One region of the Achromobacter sp. MFA1 R4 genome, then DNA from elsewhere that is predicted to be linked to it. Evidence: predicted binding sites of a transcription regulator. Region 1 holds the regulator's gene; the other holds the start of a gene.

Region 1 (7,655 bases):
GATCCGTCCACGACTTGCTCTGCGGCGAGTGGCGGTCGCCGCCGTCGTTCAGCGAGGCCTCGAACTGGCGCAGGATGCTCTTCTGGTCGTCGCTCAGGCGCACGGGCGTTTCGACCACGACATGGCAGTACAGGTCGCCCGGGTAACTGCCGCGCACGCCGCGGATGCCTTTGCCGCGCAGGCGGAAGGTTTTGCCGGATTGCGTGCCTTCAGGGATGGAGATTTCGGCCTTGCCGCCCAGCGTGGGGACCTGGAGCTCGCCGCCCAGCGCCGCCGTGGTGAACGGGATGGTCAGTTCGCAGTGCAGGTCGTCGCCGTCGCGCTGGAAGATCTTGTGCTGCTTGATGTGGATTTCCACATACAGGTCGCCCGGAGGACCGCCATTGATGCCGGGTTCGCCGTTGCCGCTGGAGCGGATGCGCATGCCGTCGTCGATGCCGGCCGGGATCTTGACCTGCAGGGTCTTGTTGCGGCGGATGCGGCCGACGCCGTCGCAGGCCTGGCACGGATCGGTGATTTCCTTGCCGTTGCCGTGGCAGGTGGGGCAGGTCTGCTGGACGCTGAAAAAGCCCTGCTGCATGCGCACGGCGCCGGAACCGCCGCAGGTGCGGCAGGTCTTGGGCGAGGTGCCGGGCTTGGCGCCGGAACCGTGGCAGGTGTCGCAGTTTTCCCAGCTGGGAACGCGGATCTCGGTGTCGAAGCCGGCTGCGGCCTGTTCCAGGGAGATTTCCAGCGCGTATTTGAGGTCGGCGCCGCGGTAGACCTGCGGGCCGCCGCCGCGACGTCCGCCGCCGCCGCCGAAAATTTCGCCGAAGATGTCGCCGAAGGCGTCGGCGAAGCCGCCGCCCATGCCCGCGCCGCCCATGCCGGCGGCGTTGGGGTCCACGCCCGCATGACCGTAGCGGTCGTATGCGGCGCGTTTTTGTTCATCGCCCAGGACCTCGTAGGCTTCCTTGGCTTCCTTGAACTTCTCTTCGGCTTCTTTGCTGTCCGGATTGCGGTCCGGATGGTATTTCATGGCCAGCTTTCGATAGGCCTTCTTGAGATCGTCGTCCGAGGCATTCTTTGCCACACCCAGGACGTCGTAATAGTCGCGTTTTGCCATGATCCGTGGGCTCAAAAATCGAGCCTTCTTTTCAGTGCTACAGAATGAGTTCGCCCGGTAGACGGATTTCTCCGACTACCGGGCGGCAGAGGCAGGTCAGCGCCCGGCCATTATTGGTCGCGCTTGACTTCCTTGAAGTCGGCGTCGACGACGTTGTCGTCCACCGGCTTCGCGTTGTCGGCGGCCTGCTGCTGGCCAGCGGCCTGTTGCGCCTGCATGTCGGCGTACATCTTCTCGCCCAGCTTCTGCGATGCCGTGGACAGCGCTTCGACCTTGGCGTCGATCGCGGCCTTGTCGCCTTCCTTCAGCGTGTCTTCCAGGTCCTTGATCGCGGCTTCGATGCTTTCCTTCTCGGACGCTTCGAGCTTGTCGCCGTACTCGGTCAACGACTTGCGGGTGGCGTGCACCAGCGCGTCGGCCTGGTTGCGCGACTGGGCCAGTTCGGCAATGCGGTGATCTTCCTCGGCGTTGGCCTCGGCATCCTTGACCATGCGCTGGATCTCGTCTTCCGACAGACCCGAGTTGGCCTTGATGGTGATCTTGTTTTCCTTGCCGGTACCCTTGTCCTTGGCGGACACGTGCAGGATGCCGTTGGCGTCGATGTCGAACGTGACTTCGATCTGCGGCATGCCGCGCGGCGACGGCGGAATGCCTTCGAGGTTGAACTCGCCCAGGGCCTTGTTGCCCGCGGCGATTTCGCGTTCGCCCTGGAACACCTTGATGGTCACGGCCGGCTGGTTGTCGTCGGCGGTCGAGAACGTCTGCGAGAACCGGGTCGGGATCGTGGTGTTCTTCTGGATCATCTTGGTCATCACGCCGCCCAGGGTTTCGATACCCAGCGACAGCGGCGTCACGTCCAGCAGCAGCACGTCCTTGCGGTCGCCCGACAGCACGGAGCCCTGGATGGCGGCGCCAGCGGCGACGGCTTCATCGGGGTTCACGTCCTTGCGCGGATCCTTGCCGAAGAATTCCTTCACCTTTTCCTGGACCTTGGGCATGCGGGTCATGCCGCCGACCAGGATCACGTCGTCGATGTCGGAAACCTTCACGCCGGCGTCCTTGATGGCGACGCGGCAGGGCTCGATCGTGCGTTCGATCAGTTCTTCGACCAGCGCTTCCAGCTTGGCGCGCGTGATCTTCAGGTTCAGGTGCTTGGGACCGGAGGCATCCGCCGTGATGTACGGCAGGTTGATTTCGGTCTGCTGCGCGGAGGACAGCTCGATCTTGGCCTTTTCGGCGGCTTCCTTCAGGCGCTGCAGGGCCAGCACGTCCTTGGACAGGTCGACGCCTTGTTCCTTCTTGAACTCGGCGATGATGTAGTCGATGATGCGCTGGTCGAAGTCTTCGCCGCCCAGGAAGGTGTCGCCGTTGGTCGACAGCACTTCGAACTGCTTTTCACCGTCCACGTCGGCGATTTCGATGATGGACACGTCGAACGTGCCGCCGCCCAGGTCATAGACGGCGATCTTGCGGTCGCCCTTTTCGGTCTTGTCCAGGCCGAACGCCAGCGCCGCAGCGGTGGGTTCGTTGATGATGCGCTTGACTTCCAGGCCCGCGATGCGGCCGGCGTCCTTGGTGGCCTGGCGCTGGCTGTCGTTGAAGTAGGCGGGCACGGTGATGACGGCCTCGGTCACTTCTTCGCCCAGGTAGTCCTCGGCGGTCTTCTTCATCTTGCGCAGCACGTCGGCCGACACTTGGGGAGGCGCCATCTTCTTGCCGCGCACTTCCACCCAGGCGTCGCCGTTGTCGGCCTTGACGATGGCGTAGGGCATCAGGTTGATGTCCTTCTGCACCGCCTTTTCTTCGAACTTGCGGCCGATCAGGCGCTTCACCGCGTACAGGGTGTTGCGCGGGTTGGTCACGGCCTGGCGCTTGGCCGGCGCGCCGACCAGGGTCTCGCCGTCATCCATGTAGGCAACGATGGAGGGAGTGGTGCGAGCGCCTTCCGCGTTTTCGATGATCTTGACCTGCCCGCCGTCCATGACAGCCACGCAGCTGTTGGTCGTTCCCAGGTCAATGCCAATAATCTTGCTCATGGTGGGTTACCTTGATTATTAAATCTATGAAAATTTGGGGAAAACTGCTTGTCCCCCCATAACTGGGGCTGCCCGAGGGGTTTTTCAAGACGCCGGGCGGGAAATTTCCGCACCCGGTTCCTGCAGGCGGTGGATCGCCGCCGTGAACTGGGGCAATCCGGGCCAGCCGGTGATGCGCCCCAGCCGTTTCCCGGACCGGTAAAGCACAAAAGTGGGGACGCCATGCAACGAAAAGCGCCGGCCCAGCGGTTCGTCCGCATAGACGTCGGCCTCGAACCAGGTCAGGCCCAGGCCCAGCAGCGTTTCCTGGTGCAGCAGCGCGGCCTGCTTGAACAGGTTGCAGTTGTAGCAGTCCTGCCCCCACAGGAACACGCAGCGCAGGTCCGAGCCGGGCGCCTGCACGACCGCCGCATCGAATCCGGCCGTGTCGACATGACGCATGCCGAACACCTGGAATACCTGCGCCGGATCGAAGCGGGGGTCCGTCATGGCGGAGAAACCAATCAGCCCTGGCCGGCCGACACGACCACCAGCGCCGGGCGCAGGGTACGGTCGGCAATCACGTAGCCCTTCTGCAGCAATTGCACCACCGTGTTGGCGGGCTGCTCGTTGGGAATGGACGAAATGGCCTGGTGCTGGTGCGGATCGAACTTGTCGCCCTGCGCCGGCGCGATTTCCTTGAGCAGGTTGCGCTCGAAGGCGGCGGCAAGCTGCTTGAGGGTGACTTCGACGCCTTCGCGCAGCGTGTCGACCGTCTGGTCAGGCTGGGCCAGCGCGGCTTCCAGGCTGTCCTTGACCGGAACCAGGCTTTCGGCGAACGATTCGATGCCGAACTTGCGCGCCTTGGACACTTCTTCCTGGGCGCGGCGGCGCACGTTCTCGGCCTCGGCGTGCACACGCAGAAGCTGGTCGTGCTGCTCGTTGACGGTAGCCTGGGCGGCGTCCAGTTGGGCGCGCAACTCGTTCAGCTCGGCCTGCGTAGCGTCCTGGGCGGCGGGTGCCGCGTCGGCGCTCTGGCCGACTTCGGGCGCCTGCTCAGCAGGCTCGTGGGGTGCCGTCATGGGGAATCCTCCAAAAAGAATGGCTTTCTCAGACATGAATGGGGGCCAATACCCCTATTTCAAGCCCGGGTAAGTGAAAAATTCCCTCACGGCGGCGGCCAGGGCGCCGCGTGAACGGACCGCCCTGGATTTCGAACCGCTTACTTCTTGCTGGGCTGCGCCGGCGCGACGGGGTCGCTGGCCGGAAAACTTTCCTTCAATGCGCGGTCGACACGCTTGTCATCCGCATCCGGATTGGAGGGAATGGCGACCGGGTCGCTGGCCGGAAAGGTGTCGGCCAGGGCTTCGTCCAGCTCGTGTTCGACGTGGTCTTCTTCGGCCGGGGTGCTTACCTTTCCCTTCTTTTCCGACTTGCCAGTCTTGGGATCATGCTGCATGCGCCTTCTCCTTCAAGTCAGTGGTGCCTGGAACCCATCCCTGCAAGTGCCGTGCCACCAAGCCGGACAGGCCGGCGATCCAGGCCTCGTCGTCGTTGATGGCCGGGATGTAACGGAACTGCCTGCCCCCCGCCTCGAGGAAGGCGTCGCGGCATTCCAGGCTGATTTCTTCCAGGGTTTCAAGACAGTCTGCCACAAATCCCGGGCACACCACATCGACCTCGGTGACGCCCGAGGCGGCCAGCGCCTTGAGCGTCGGCTCGGTGTAGGGCTCCAGCCAGCGGGCGGTGCCGAACCGGCTCTGGAACGTCACTTCGATCTGGTCGCGCGGCAGGGACAGGCGCTGCGTCAAGAGCCGGGCCGTCTCCAGGCAATCGCGGTAGTAGGGGTCGCCAAGCTCGATCGAATAGCGCGGCAGGCCGTGAAAACTCATGACCAGCTTCTGGGGCTTGCCGTGCTCCAGCCAGTACCGCTCGATGCGCGCGGCCAGCGGGTCCAGGTAGGCCGGATCGTCGTGGAAGCGCTTGATGAAGCGCATCTCGGGCTGGTCGCGCAGCCTGCCCGCATGGCGGGTGACCGCATCGACCACCGTGGCGGTGGTGCTGGCGGCGTACTGCGGATACAGCGGCACGGTGAGGATGCTCTCGCAGCCCTGCTTGCGCAGGGCCGAGATGGCATCGGGGATGGAGGGATTGCCGTAGCGCATGCCCAGTTCGACCACGGCGTCCACGCCCGCGGCGTGCAAAGCGGCGCGCACGCCGTCCGCCTGCCGCTTGCTGTAGACCATCAGGGGCGAGCCCTCCTGCATCCAGATGCCGGCATAGCGCGGCTCCAGCCGCTTGGGACGGCGGACCAGCACGATGCCGTGCAGGATGGGCTTCCAGAGGTAGCGCGGGATCTCGATGACGCGGGGATCGGAAAGAAATTCACCGAGGTACTTGCGGATGTCCTTGGCCGTCGGGGTGTCCGGCGTGCCCAGGTTCACCAGCAGCACGCCGACCTTGCCCGGCACGCGCGGCGGCGGATCTTCGTTGAAGGGGTCTTCTTGCTGGGGTTCAGGAAGGTAGCGCTCAGGCCAGAGATACTTGAACAGGCGAAGAAACACAAAAACTCCCGTTCCTCCGCAAGGAGGATGTAGCTTTGAATGGAACTACTGATTGTGGCTGAGGGCGTTGGACAGCAAGCGCGCCGTGATGTCCACGATGGGAATGACGCGTTCGTAGGCCATGCGGGTCGGCCCGATCACGCCCAGGGTGCCCACCACCTTGCCATCCACGCCGTAGGGCGCGGTGATGACGGAGACGTCCTCCATGGGCACGAGCTGCGAATCGCCGCCAATGTAGATCTGCACGCCCTGCGCCCGGCTGGACACGTCCAGCAACTGCAGCAGATCGGTCTTTTTCTCGAACAGCGAGAACATCTTGCGCAACCGGTCCATGTCGGACGCGATGTCGGTCACGTCCAGCAGCTTGCGTTCGCCCGAAATGACCACGGCATCGCCGTCTTCGGCGGCTTCGGCGCTGGCCTCGACGGCGGCCTGCATCAGGCGGGAGATGTCTTCGCGCAGTTGGGCCAGTTCGGTCGACAGCGTCTGCCGGACGGCATTGAAGGACTTGCCGGCGAAATGCATGTTGAAGAAGTTGCCGGCCTCGAGCAGCTCGGATTCGGAGTAATCGCGCTGCACGAAAAGAATGCGGTTCTGGACGTCGCCGTCGGGCGTCACGATGATGAGCAGGACGCGCTTGTCCGACAGGCGAATGAATTCGATCTGGCGAAAGACCTGCGCGCGCTTGGGCGTGAGCACCACGCCCGCGAACTGGGTCAGGTTCGACAGCAGCGCCGCGGCCGCGTTGACGGCGCGGGTGGGCTCGGCCGCCGAGAGCATTTCGCCCATGTTGTGCGGCTGCAGCTGGTACGACTGCACCGACAGCAGCGAATCGACGAACATGCGGTAGCCGCGCGGCGTGGGTACGCGGCCCGCCGAGGTGTGCGGACTATGGATCAGCCCCAGCTCTTCCAGGTCCGCCATGACGTTGCGGATGGTGGCCGGGGACAAATCGAAGACTTTAGATAGCGTCCGCGAGCCGACTGGCTGCCCATCGGCGATGTAGCGTTCTATCAACGCTTTCAGTAATGCGCGTGCGCGGTCATCCATAACGGCTATTTTAGGGAATCTTTTCCAATTGAGGCGATTTTTGTCCCGCAACCCGATATACGGCCCCATATAATCGGCTAACCGGCTCATTTCGGGCTGGATTCGGCTTTCCGGTTTCGCCCTTCTCACTTTTGACGCAGCCATGCATTTTCCTATCGTCGCCCTGATCGGCAGATACCAGGACACCGGCCTGGATACACCGCTGAGAGCGCTTGCGCACGCGCTCACGCAGGCGGGCCGGCAGGTGCTGATCGACGCGGACACGGCGCGCAACACCGGGCTGACCGAATACCCCATCGCCACGCTCGAAGAAATCGGCAAGACCGCCTCGCTCGCCGTCGTGATGGGCGGCGACGGCACGGTGCTGGGCGCCAGCCGCCACCTCGCGCCTTACGGCATGCCGCTGGTGGGCATCAACCACGGGCGGCTGGGCTTCATCACCGACATCGCCCTGCAGGACGCGCACGCCGCGCTTGCCCGCGTGCTGGAAGGCAGCTTCCAGATCGAAGACCGCATGCTGCTCGAAGGCAGCGTCTGGCGCGGCGACCAGAAAATGTATTCCGCGTCGGCCCTGAACGACGTGGTCCTGAATCGCGCGGGACGCGGGGGCATGATCGAGGTGCGGGTCGAGCTGGACGGCGCCTTCATGTACACGCAGCGCGCCGACGGCCTGATCATCGCCACCCCCACCGGGTCCACCGCCTATGCGCTGTCGGCCAACGGGCCCATCCTGCACCCCGGCATGAACGCCCTGGTGCTGGTGCCGGTGGCGCCGCAAACACTGTCGAACCGCCCCATCGTCATTCCGGACACGGGCGTGCTGAACATGACCCTCACGGCCATGGGCCGCGTCGAAGTCGGCGCCAGCGTGCACTTCGACATGCAGACCTGGTCCGACCTGCAACCGGGCGACCGCATCGT
Region 2 (7,655 bases), 1.3 Mb from region 1:
GCCGACGTTTTTCCACCTCTACACCGGAGAAAGCCAATGGCCGTGTCCCTGGAACTCATCTCGCAGCATCGGTGCTTCGGCGGCACGCAGCGCTATTACCGCCACGATTCCACGGAAATCGGCCTGCCCATGCGGTTTTCGGTCTACCTGCCGCCCCAGGCCGAGAACGGGCCGGTCCCGGTGCTGTTCTACCTGGCGGGCCTGACCTGCACCGAAGAGACCTTCATGATCAAGGCGGGCGCCCAGCGCCTGGCCGCCGAGCTTGGCGTCATGCTGGTCGCGCCCGACACCAGCCCGCGCGGCGCGGGGGTGCCCGGCGAAGACGAAAGCTGGGACCTGGGCACGGGCGCCGGTTTCTACGTGGACGCCACCACGCCGGCGTGGCGCGAGCACTACCGCATGGACAGCTACGTGACCCGCGAACTGCACGGCATCGTCACGGGCGGCACGCTGCCGGGCGACGCGTCGCGCACCGGCATCTTCGGCCACTCCATGGGCGGCCATGGCGCCCTCGTCCTGGCGCTGCGCAACCCGGACAAGTTCAAGTCCGTCTCCGCCTTCGCGCCGATCGCGGCGCCCAGCCAGTGCCCGTGGGGCAAGAAGGCGTTCGGCGCATACCTGGGCGCCGACGTCCAGGACTGGGCGGCCTATGACGCGTCGGCCCTGATGCGCGGATCGAAGCAGCCGTTCCCCGGCGGCATCCTGATCGACCAGGGCGACGCCGATCAATTCCTGGCCGAGCAGTTGTATCCCGAGGTGTTCGAGGCAGCCTGCGCCGCCGCCGGCCAGCCGCTCACACTGCGTCGCCAGTCCGGCTATGACCATGGCTATTACTTCATCTCGACGTTCATCGAGGATCACATCCGGTTTCACGTCGAGCGGCTTGGAAAACCGGCCGCCTGAGGGCGCGCTTCTATACTGGGGAGCCTGCCGCGGCGGGTGGCGGCTTCCTGCGCCCGCCGCGCCGCAAGCCCCTCGGCTTGAATAGGAACGCCTCATTTGATCAACGGAATCGCTCCCTTCGCCTGGATCCTGCTGGGCGCCGTCATCGTCTTGCTGCCCGGCATCGTCATGCTGCTGGGACGCGGGGGGCCACGCGACGAGCGCGGCCGCCGCATGTTCCAGTTCCGGCCCGTCCGCCGGGCGTGCGGACTGCTGCTGGTGTGCCTGGGGTGCGTGTCCGGCCTGCTCGCGCTGTCGCTGGTGCAGTTCGTCCGACTCACGACCGACGAACCGGTGGCGCGAATCGACGTCCGCCAGCAGGCAGAGGGCCAATTCGAGGTCAATGCCAGCGCGCCGGCGATCGGCACCAGGCAATACGTCCTGTACGGCGATCAATGGCAGATCGACGCCCGCGTCGTGCGCTGGAAACTGCCGGCCCTGATGGCGGGCGTGCCGCCGCTGTACCGGTTGGAGCGCCTGTCGGGTCGCTACAGCGACGCGGCGCGTGAAGCCACGGCCACCCGCTCCGTGCATCCGCTTGACGATTGGCCCGCGCCGGATCTCGGTTCACTGAAGAAAAGTTTTCCGAACTGGTTCCCCTTCGTCGATGTCCAATTCGGCAGCGGCGCCTACATGCCGTTGTTCGACGGCGCCCGCTACCAGGTGTTCATGGATCCCCGCGGCGCGCTTTTCATCCGCCCGGATGGCCAGGCCACCGTTGATGGTCTCAAGCAACTGGGCTGGTGACGGCACGCCGTAAAATAAATGGGGACGCGTTCTGTCAAAGGAAACTTTGACGCGCCGCAACAGTCGAATTAGCACTCCCAATACTTGAGTGCTAACATCGAATTCATGTCTTTATCTCTTCGCCATCCGGAGACCCCCGCTATGAAGCAACCCAGTACCTCGTTGACCGCTTCCGGCAACGCTCTGGCGTTGGCCATTGCCAATCCGGGCGCTCTGGGCACGATCGACGCGTACATTTCCGCGGTCAACCGCCTGCCGGTGCTGTCCGCGGAGCGTGAAACGGAGCTTGGCCGCCGCCTGCGCGACCAAGAAGACCTGGGCGCCGCCCGCGAGCTGATCCTGTCGCACCTGCGCCTCGTCGTCTCGGTGGCCCGGCAATACCTGGGTTATGGCCTGCCCCACGCCGACCTCATCCAGGAAGGCAACGTCGGCCTGATGAAGGCCGTCAAGCGCTTCGACCCCGAGCGCGGCGTGCGCCTGGTGTCCTTCGCCGTCCACTGGATCAAGGCCGAGATCCACGAGTACATCATCCGCAACTGGCGGTTGGTCAAGGTGGCGACCACCAAGGCCCAGCGCAAGCTGTTCTTCAACCTGCGCAGCATGCGTCCCGACGGCCAGACCCTGGATCCGGAACAGGTCGACCATATCGCCCGCGAGTTGAACGTGCGCCACGAAGACGTGAGCGAGATGGAAGTCCGCATGTCCGGCCGCGATATGTCGCTGGAAAACCAGGACGATGACGATGACAGCTACGCGCCCATCGCCTATCTGTCCGATGAAGGCCGCCAGGAACCCACGCGTGTGCTGGAACGCGCCGCGCGCGACCGCCTGCAAAGCGCGGGCCTGACCGGCGCGCTCGATGCGCTGGATGCCCGCTCGCGCCGGATCGTCGAGGCCCGCTGGCTGCAGGATGATGGCGGCGCGACGCTGCACGAGCTAGCGCAGGAATTCGGCGTCTCGGCGGAACGCATCCGCCAGATTGAAGCCGCCGCGCTCAAGAAGATGCGCGGCAACCTCGCCGCCTGATTTCGCATCACGCCCGCTATCGCCTCGGAAGGCCGCGAAGTTCGCGGCCTTTTCTTTTGCGGACGCGCGCTGGTGGACCAATAAATTGATACAAATTCGCGGCGAATTTTCGGACTTCTTCGAAACTTAATGGGGATGGCGCCGCCTAACTTCATGTAGACCGCGAACTTAGGTTGGCAGTCTTGTCATCCGTCTCGGCTTCTCCTCTTTCCCCTCCCCTATGAGACGGATGCTTGCGGGGCACCTAGCATATCGGTGCCCCGTTTTTTATGCGCGCTCGGCGCGCATCGCGTCATGCGAATCGCTTCACACGCCACGCTTCACACGCGACCCTGCATGGGAATTGCCTGGCGCAGGCATTACGCCGCGCGGGCGTTCTCCGGCGCCGCCAGCGCCGTGTGCCACAGCGCGTCCTGCACGCGGCGCACGCCCGTGGCCATCGAACCGTCCTGATAGAGCTTGATCCACCGGTAGCCCGGCGCCATGTTGTCCACGATGTGCTTGCCGTCGCGGATGCTGAACTGGAAGCAGGTCGACGGCGTGGCCAGCATGCGCAGGTTGTGCCGGCGGCGGTCGAACTCATGATGCACATGCCCCCACAGCAGCACCCGCACCTGCGGCCAGCGGGCCAGCAGCTTGAAGAGCGCCTGCGGGTTGTCGATCATCATCGAGTCGTGCCAATGGCTGTCGATCTGCATCGGGTTGTGGTGCATGGCCACCAGCGTGTGGCGATCGGGCGCCTGGGCCAGCGCGGCCTCCAGCATATCGAGTTCACTGGGCGGCAGGTGCCCCGCGTTCGAGCCGGGCACCGTGGTGTCCAGCGCAATGACGCGCCACGCGCCCACGTCGGTCACGGGCATCGACCATTCGGAGAGCTCCTGTCGCAGCACTGACGGCTGATCGTGATTGCCGGGCAGGCAGCGGATGGTGGCGCGCTCCAGCGCGCCGGATTCGGACAGGATGCGCGCAAAGCGCCGGTAGCTCGCGGCTTCGCCGTCCTGCGACAGGTCGCCCGTGGCAAGCAACAGGTCGGGATGCTTGCCGTCGGCCTCGATCTGGCGCAGGACCGCGCGCAGGCTGGCGTCGGTATCGACGCCCAGCATCGAAGTGTCGGGCTCGCCGAACAGATGGCTATCGGTCAATTGGACGAGCATCGCGGGCGCGTCATGGCGCCGGGTCAGGGTATGGATGCGAGCCACGAGCCGCTCCTGCAGAATTTGCGTGATGCCACATTACCCAAAAAACATGGCGCGGCGCGTTTCGCAAGCGTCCCTTGGGGTAACGAAACGTGCATTCTCCACGATTCCCGTCAGACGCTGACGGCAGGCATCCGAAAAAAGCCGCTATTCTTGCGAAACCTTCCACACGCTTTAAGAATGGGACGCGGCGTCACCCATGGATGTTGGTTTTCTCGTATTTGGTCTTGCGGGCCTGCTCACGCTGGTCTGCTTCATGCCGCCCCTGGCCGGCCGCGTCAAGCTGCCCTATTCCGTGCTGCTCGCGATCGTTGGCTGTCTGCTTGGCATCATCATTCACGTTCATGGCTGGGCGCCCGCCTGGATCGGCGACTTCCTCGATTCGCTGGAAAGCTTCGAGATCTCGTCCGAGACCTTCCTGATGGTATTTCTGCCCGTGCTGCTCTTCGAGACCGCGCTGGCGATGAACGTGCGTCGATTGATGGACGACATCGGTCCCATCTTGATGATGGCCATCGTGGCGGTGGTCGTCTGCACGGTGGTGGTCGGCGTGACGCTCGATGCGGTCTCGCCCTACGGGCTGGTGGTGTGCCTGCTGCTGGGCGCCATCGTGGCGACGACGGACCCGGTGGCCGTGGTCGGCATTTTCCGCGAAGTGGGCGCGCCCAAGCGGCTGACCACCCTGGTCGAGGGCGAAAGCCTCTTCAACGACGCGGCCTCCATCGCGCTGTACTCCGTGCTGCTGGCCGTACTGAGCGGCAGGGGCGAGTTGTCCGTCAGCGGCATCTTCAACGACTTCCTCGTGCACTTCATCGGCGGCGGGCTGGCGGGGTTTGCCATGGGGCGGCTGGCCTGCTTCCTGTTCGCCTGGTTGCGCGGTTTTCCCACGGCCGAGATCACGCTGACCCTGACGCTGGCCTACCTGTCCTTCTTCATCTCCGAGCATTACCTGAACGTCTCGGGCGTGGTCGCCACGGTGATCGCGGGGCTGGTGGTGGGATCGACCGGCCGCACGCGCATGTCGCCCACGACCTTCGAACATCTGGCCAGCGCCTGGGAGCAGTTCGGCTTCTGGGCCAATTCGCTCATTTTCCTGTTTGCCGCCATGCTGATTCCCAAGCTCATGGCGGCCGCCGATTGGCAGGAACTGGTGCTGGTCGGCGTGGTGTTCGTCGTGACCCTGGTCGCGCGCGGCATCGTGGTGTTCGGCTTGCTGCCGCTGCTGGGCCTGACCCGGCTGGGCACCAAGGTCAGCAATCCCTACAAGGTCGTGATGCTGTGGGGCGGCTTGCGCGGCGCCGTGTCGCTGGCGCTGGCGCTGGCGGTGACCGAGCAGACGGGCGTGCCCGAAGAGGCGCGCCAGTTCATCGCTGTCGCCACCACCGGGTTCGTCCTGATGACCCTGTTCGTCAACGGCATCAGCCTGCGGCCGCTCATCCGCATGCTGGGGTTGAACCAGCTATCGCCCGTGGAGCGGACCATCCGCAACCAGGTGATGGCCGTGGCGCTGGAGGACCTGCAGGGCAAGACCGAAGAAGTCGCCAAGGCCGAGCACATCGGCACCGAGGTCCGCGACCGCATCCGCGCCGTGTTCGACGCCAGCCTGGCCAGCGTGCACGATGGCCGGGTCAGCCAGATGACCGACGAGCAGCGCGTGGCGGTGGGCCTGACCATCGTCGCCCAGCGCGAAGAAGAAATGTTCTTCGACATTCTCAAGGCCCAGATCGTGGACTGGCGCATGGCCGAAACATTGCTGGCCCGCGCGGAGCGCCTGGAAGACGCCATCCGGCTGGGCGGCGTGGAGGGCTTCGAGCGTGCCATCGTGGCCGACGTGCGCTATTCGACGGGATTCAGGCTGGCGCTGCGGCTGCACTATGTCTTCGGCTTCCAGGGCTGGCTGGCGCGCGAACTCGGCCAGCGCTTTGCCAACCTGATGAGCAAGCGGTCGGTCGCGCAGCGCCTGATCGCCTTTGCCCGCGAGCAGATCACGCCATTGCTGGGCGAAGCGGCCACGCAGCGCATCGTGTCGTTGCACCAGCGCCGCCTGGACCTGATCGAGAACGCCATGCAGGCCCTGAACCTGCAGTATCCGTCGTACGCCCAGTGGCTGCAGGAAAGCTACCTGGGCCGCGTGGCCCGCGAACTCGAGCGCATCCGCTATCGCGACATGCTTGAGCAGTTTCTGATCAGCGGCGAAGTCTATGCGGACCTGACCGAGCAATTGAAGAGCCGCTGGGCGCACATCGACAAGCATCCGCCGCTGGACATCGAAATGAGCGCGGCCGAACTCATCAAGCGCGTGCCGCTCTTCGAAGGGCTGTCGCCCGATTCCCTGCGCGCCATCAGCAAGCTGCTCAAGCCGCGCCTTGCCCTGCCCGACCAGCGGGTGCTGACCAAGGGCCGGCACGGCGAGGAAATGTGTTTCGTGGCGTCGGGCGCCGTGGCGGTCCACCTGCCCGACAACACCATGATCGAGCTGGGCAGCGGGGAGTTCTTCGGCGAGCTGGGCCTGCTGGGCGAAGCGCAGCTCACGCCGGACGTGACGTCGCTGGGCTACAGCAAGCTGCTGATGCTGTCTTCGCGCGACTTCCACGCGCTGCTCGCCCGCGACGAAAACCTGCGTGATCGCATCCAGGTCGTGGCCAAGCAGCGGTTGCGCGCCATCGAGGTCTGGAAGCAGTTTTCGCAGGCATCCGCGGCGGCGGCTCCCGCGGCCGCGGCTTCGGCCCCCAGTCCGGCGCAGGCGGCCGAAGCCGCGGAAGCGGCCGGCGCCGCCAGTGGGCCCGAAGGCGAGGATGTCCAGGCGGCCCGCGAACTGCGCGGCGAATCCGCGCGCGACGACGACGATGGGTTGGGCGGATCGGTGATGGCGACGCCGGAACCGTCGCCGCGATAGTCCTCCGGAAAATCGTTCCGAAAATCGCCCAGGTCAGGTGCCCAAGTCAGGCGCCCAAGTCAGGTGCCCAAGTCAGGCGCCCCGGTCAGGACCGCCGCTTCGGAGTGACCGCCCCGCGCCCCACGCGGCGCCCGGCTAGACCGTGATCTCACCCGCGGCCTGGCGCCGCATGATGTCCTCGACCAGCACCAGGGCGGCTTCCAGCGTGAACTCGCCCTCGCGGATGCGGTCCAGCGCCGTGGCCACATCGAGGGTGGCGATCTCCATGACCTCGCCGTCGCGGTTGGCGGGGCGCGCGTCGGGCGCCAGGAGGCAGGTGCTGGTCAGCACGTCTTCGACCTGATAGCCCTCGGGCAGCCGGCGATGGATGCGCAGGATCGTGCGCAGCGGCGTGCGGCGCGCCAGGTCCGGTTCGTCCAGCCCGGCTTCTTCGCCGCATTCGCGCACCAGCGCCAGTTCCAGGTCTTCGCGGCTGCCGGCCAGCCCTCCCACCAGCGTGTCCCACATACCGGGATCCGTCGACTTGCTGAGCGAACGCCGCGCCACCCACAGCCTGCCGTCGGGCGTCCAGGCGTTCAGGTGCACGGCCTTGGTCAGCAGGCCCAGCGGCCGCACCGCCGCGCGTTCGATCACGCCGAGCGGCTGCTCGCCATCCAAGACGTCCAGCAATTCGTCGCGCCAGCCGCGCAGGCAGTTGGCTTGGCGCAACAGTTGCGCGGCCTGTTCCAGCACCGCATCCAGCGCATTGCCCGGAACGAGGCCGTCGCCGATGCGCAGCGCCGTGTCGTCCGCATGCGTTTGCGGCGCGTCGCGCAGCGCGTCGCAGGCCGCATGCGTGGCCCAGCCGC

What was found. Region 1 encodes HrcA, which represses chaperone genes, less so after heat shock. Its sites were predicted from a motif close to TTAGCACTCNNNNNNNNNGAGTGCTAA; they were not measured.
Region 2: rpoH (RNA polymerase sigma factor RpoH) is a predicted target of HrcA. The motif match lies at 1,758-1,784, and genes of this name have one in related genera.

The regions. Positions count from the first base shown of each region.
Region 1 is NZ_LT707065.1:3,153,888-3,161,542, reverse strand. Features, by position in the region: gene dnaJ (molecular chaperone DnaJ) at 1-1,105, opposite strand, end outside; gene dnaK (molecular chaperone DnaK) at 1,216-3,141, opposite strand; gene BXA00_RS14310 (thioredoxin family protein) at 3,226-3,630, opposite strand; gene grpE (nucleotide exchange factor GrpE) at 3,645-4,202, opposite strand; gene BXA00_RS14300 (hypothetical protein) at 4,343-4,579, opposite strand; gene hemH (ferrochelatase) at 4,569-5,684, opposite strand; gene hrcA (heat-inducible transcriptional repressor HrcA) at 5,730-6,734, opposite strand; gene BXA00_RS14285 (NAD kinase) at 6,877-7,655, shown strand, end outside.
Region 2 is NZ_LT707065.1:1,858,622-1,866,276, reverse strand. Features, by position in the region: gene fghA (S-formylglutathione hydrolase) at 37-903, shown strand; gene BXA00_RS08360 (hypothetical protein) at 1,000-1,689, shown strand; gene rpoH (RNA polymerase sigma factor RpoH) at 1,831-2,715, shown strand; gene BXA00_RS08350 (phosphodiesterase) at 3,075-3,914, opposite strand; gene BXA00_RS08345 (cation:proton antiporter) at 4,111-6,807, shown strand; gene BXA00_RS08340 (NUDIX hydrolase family protein) at 6,943-7,655, opposite strand, start outside.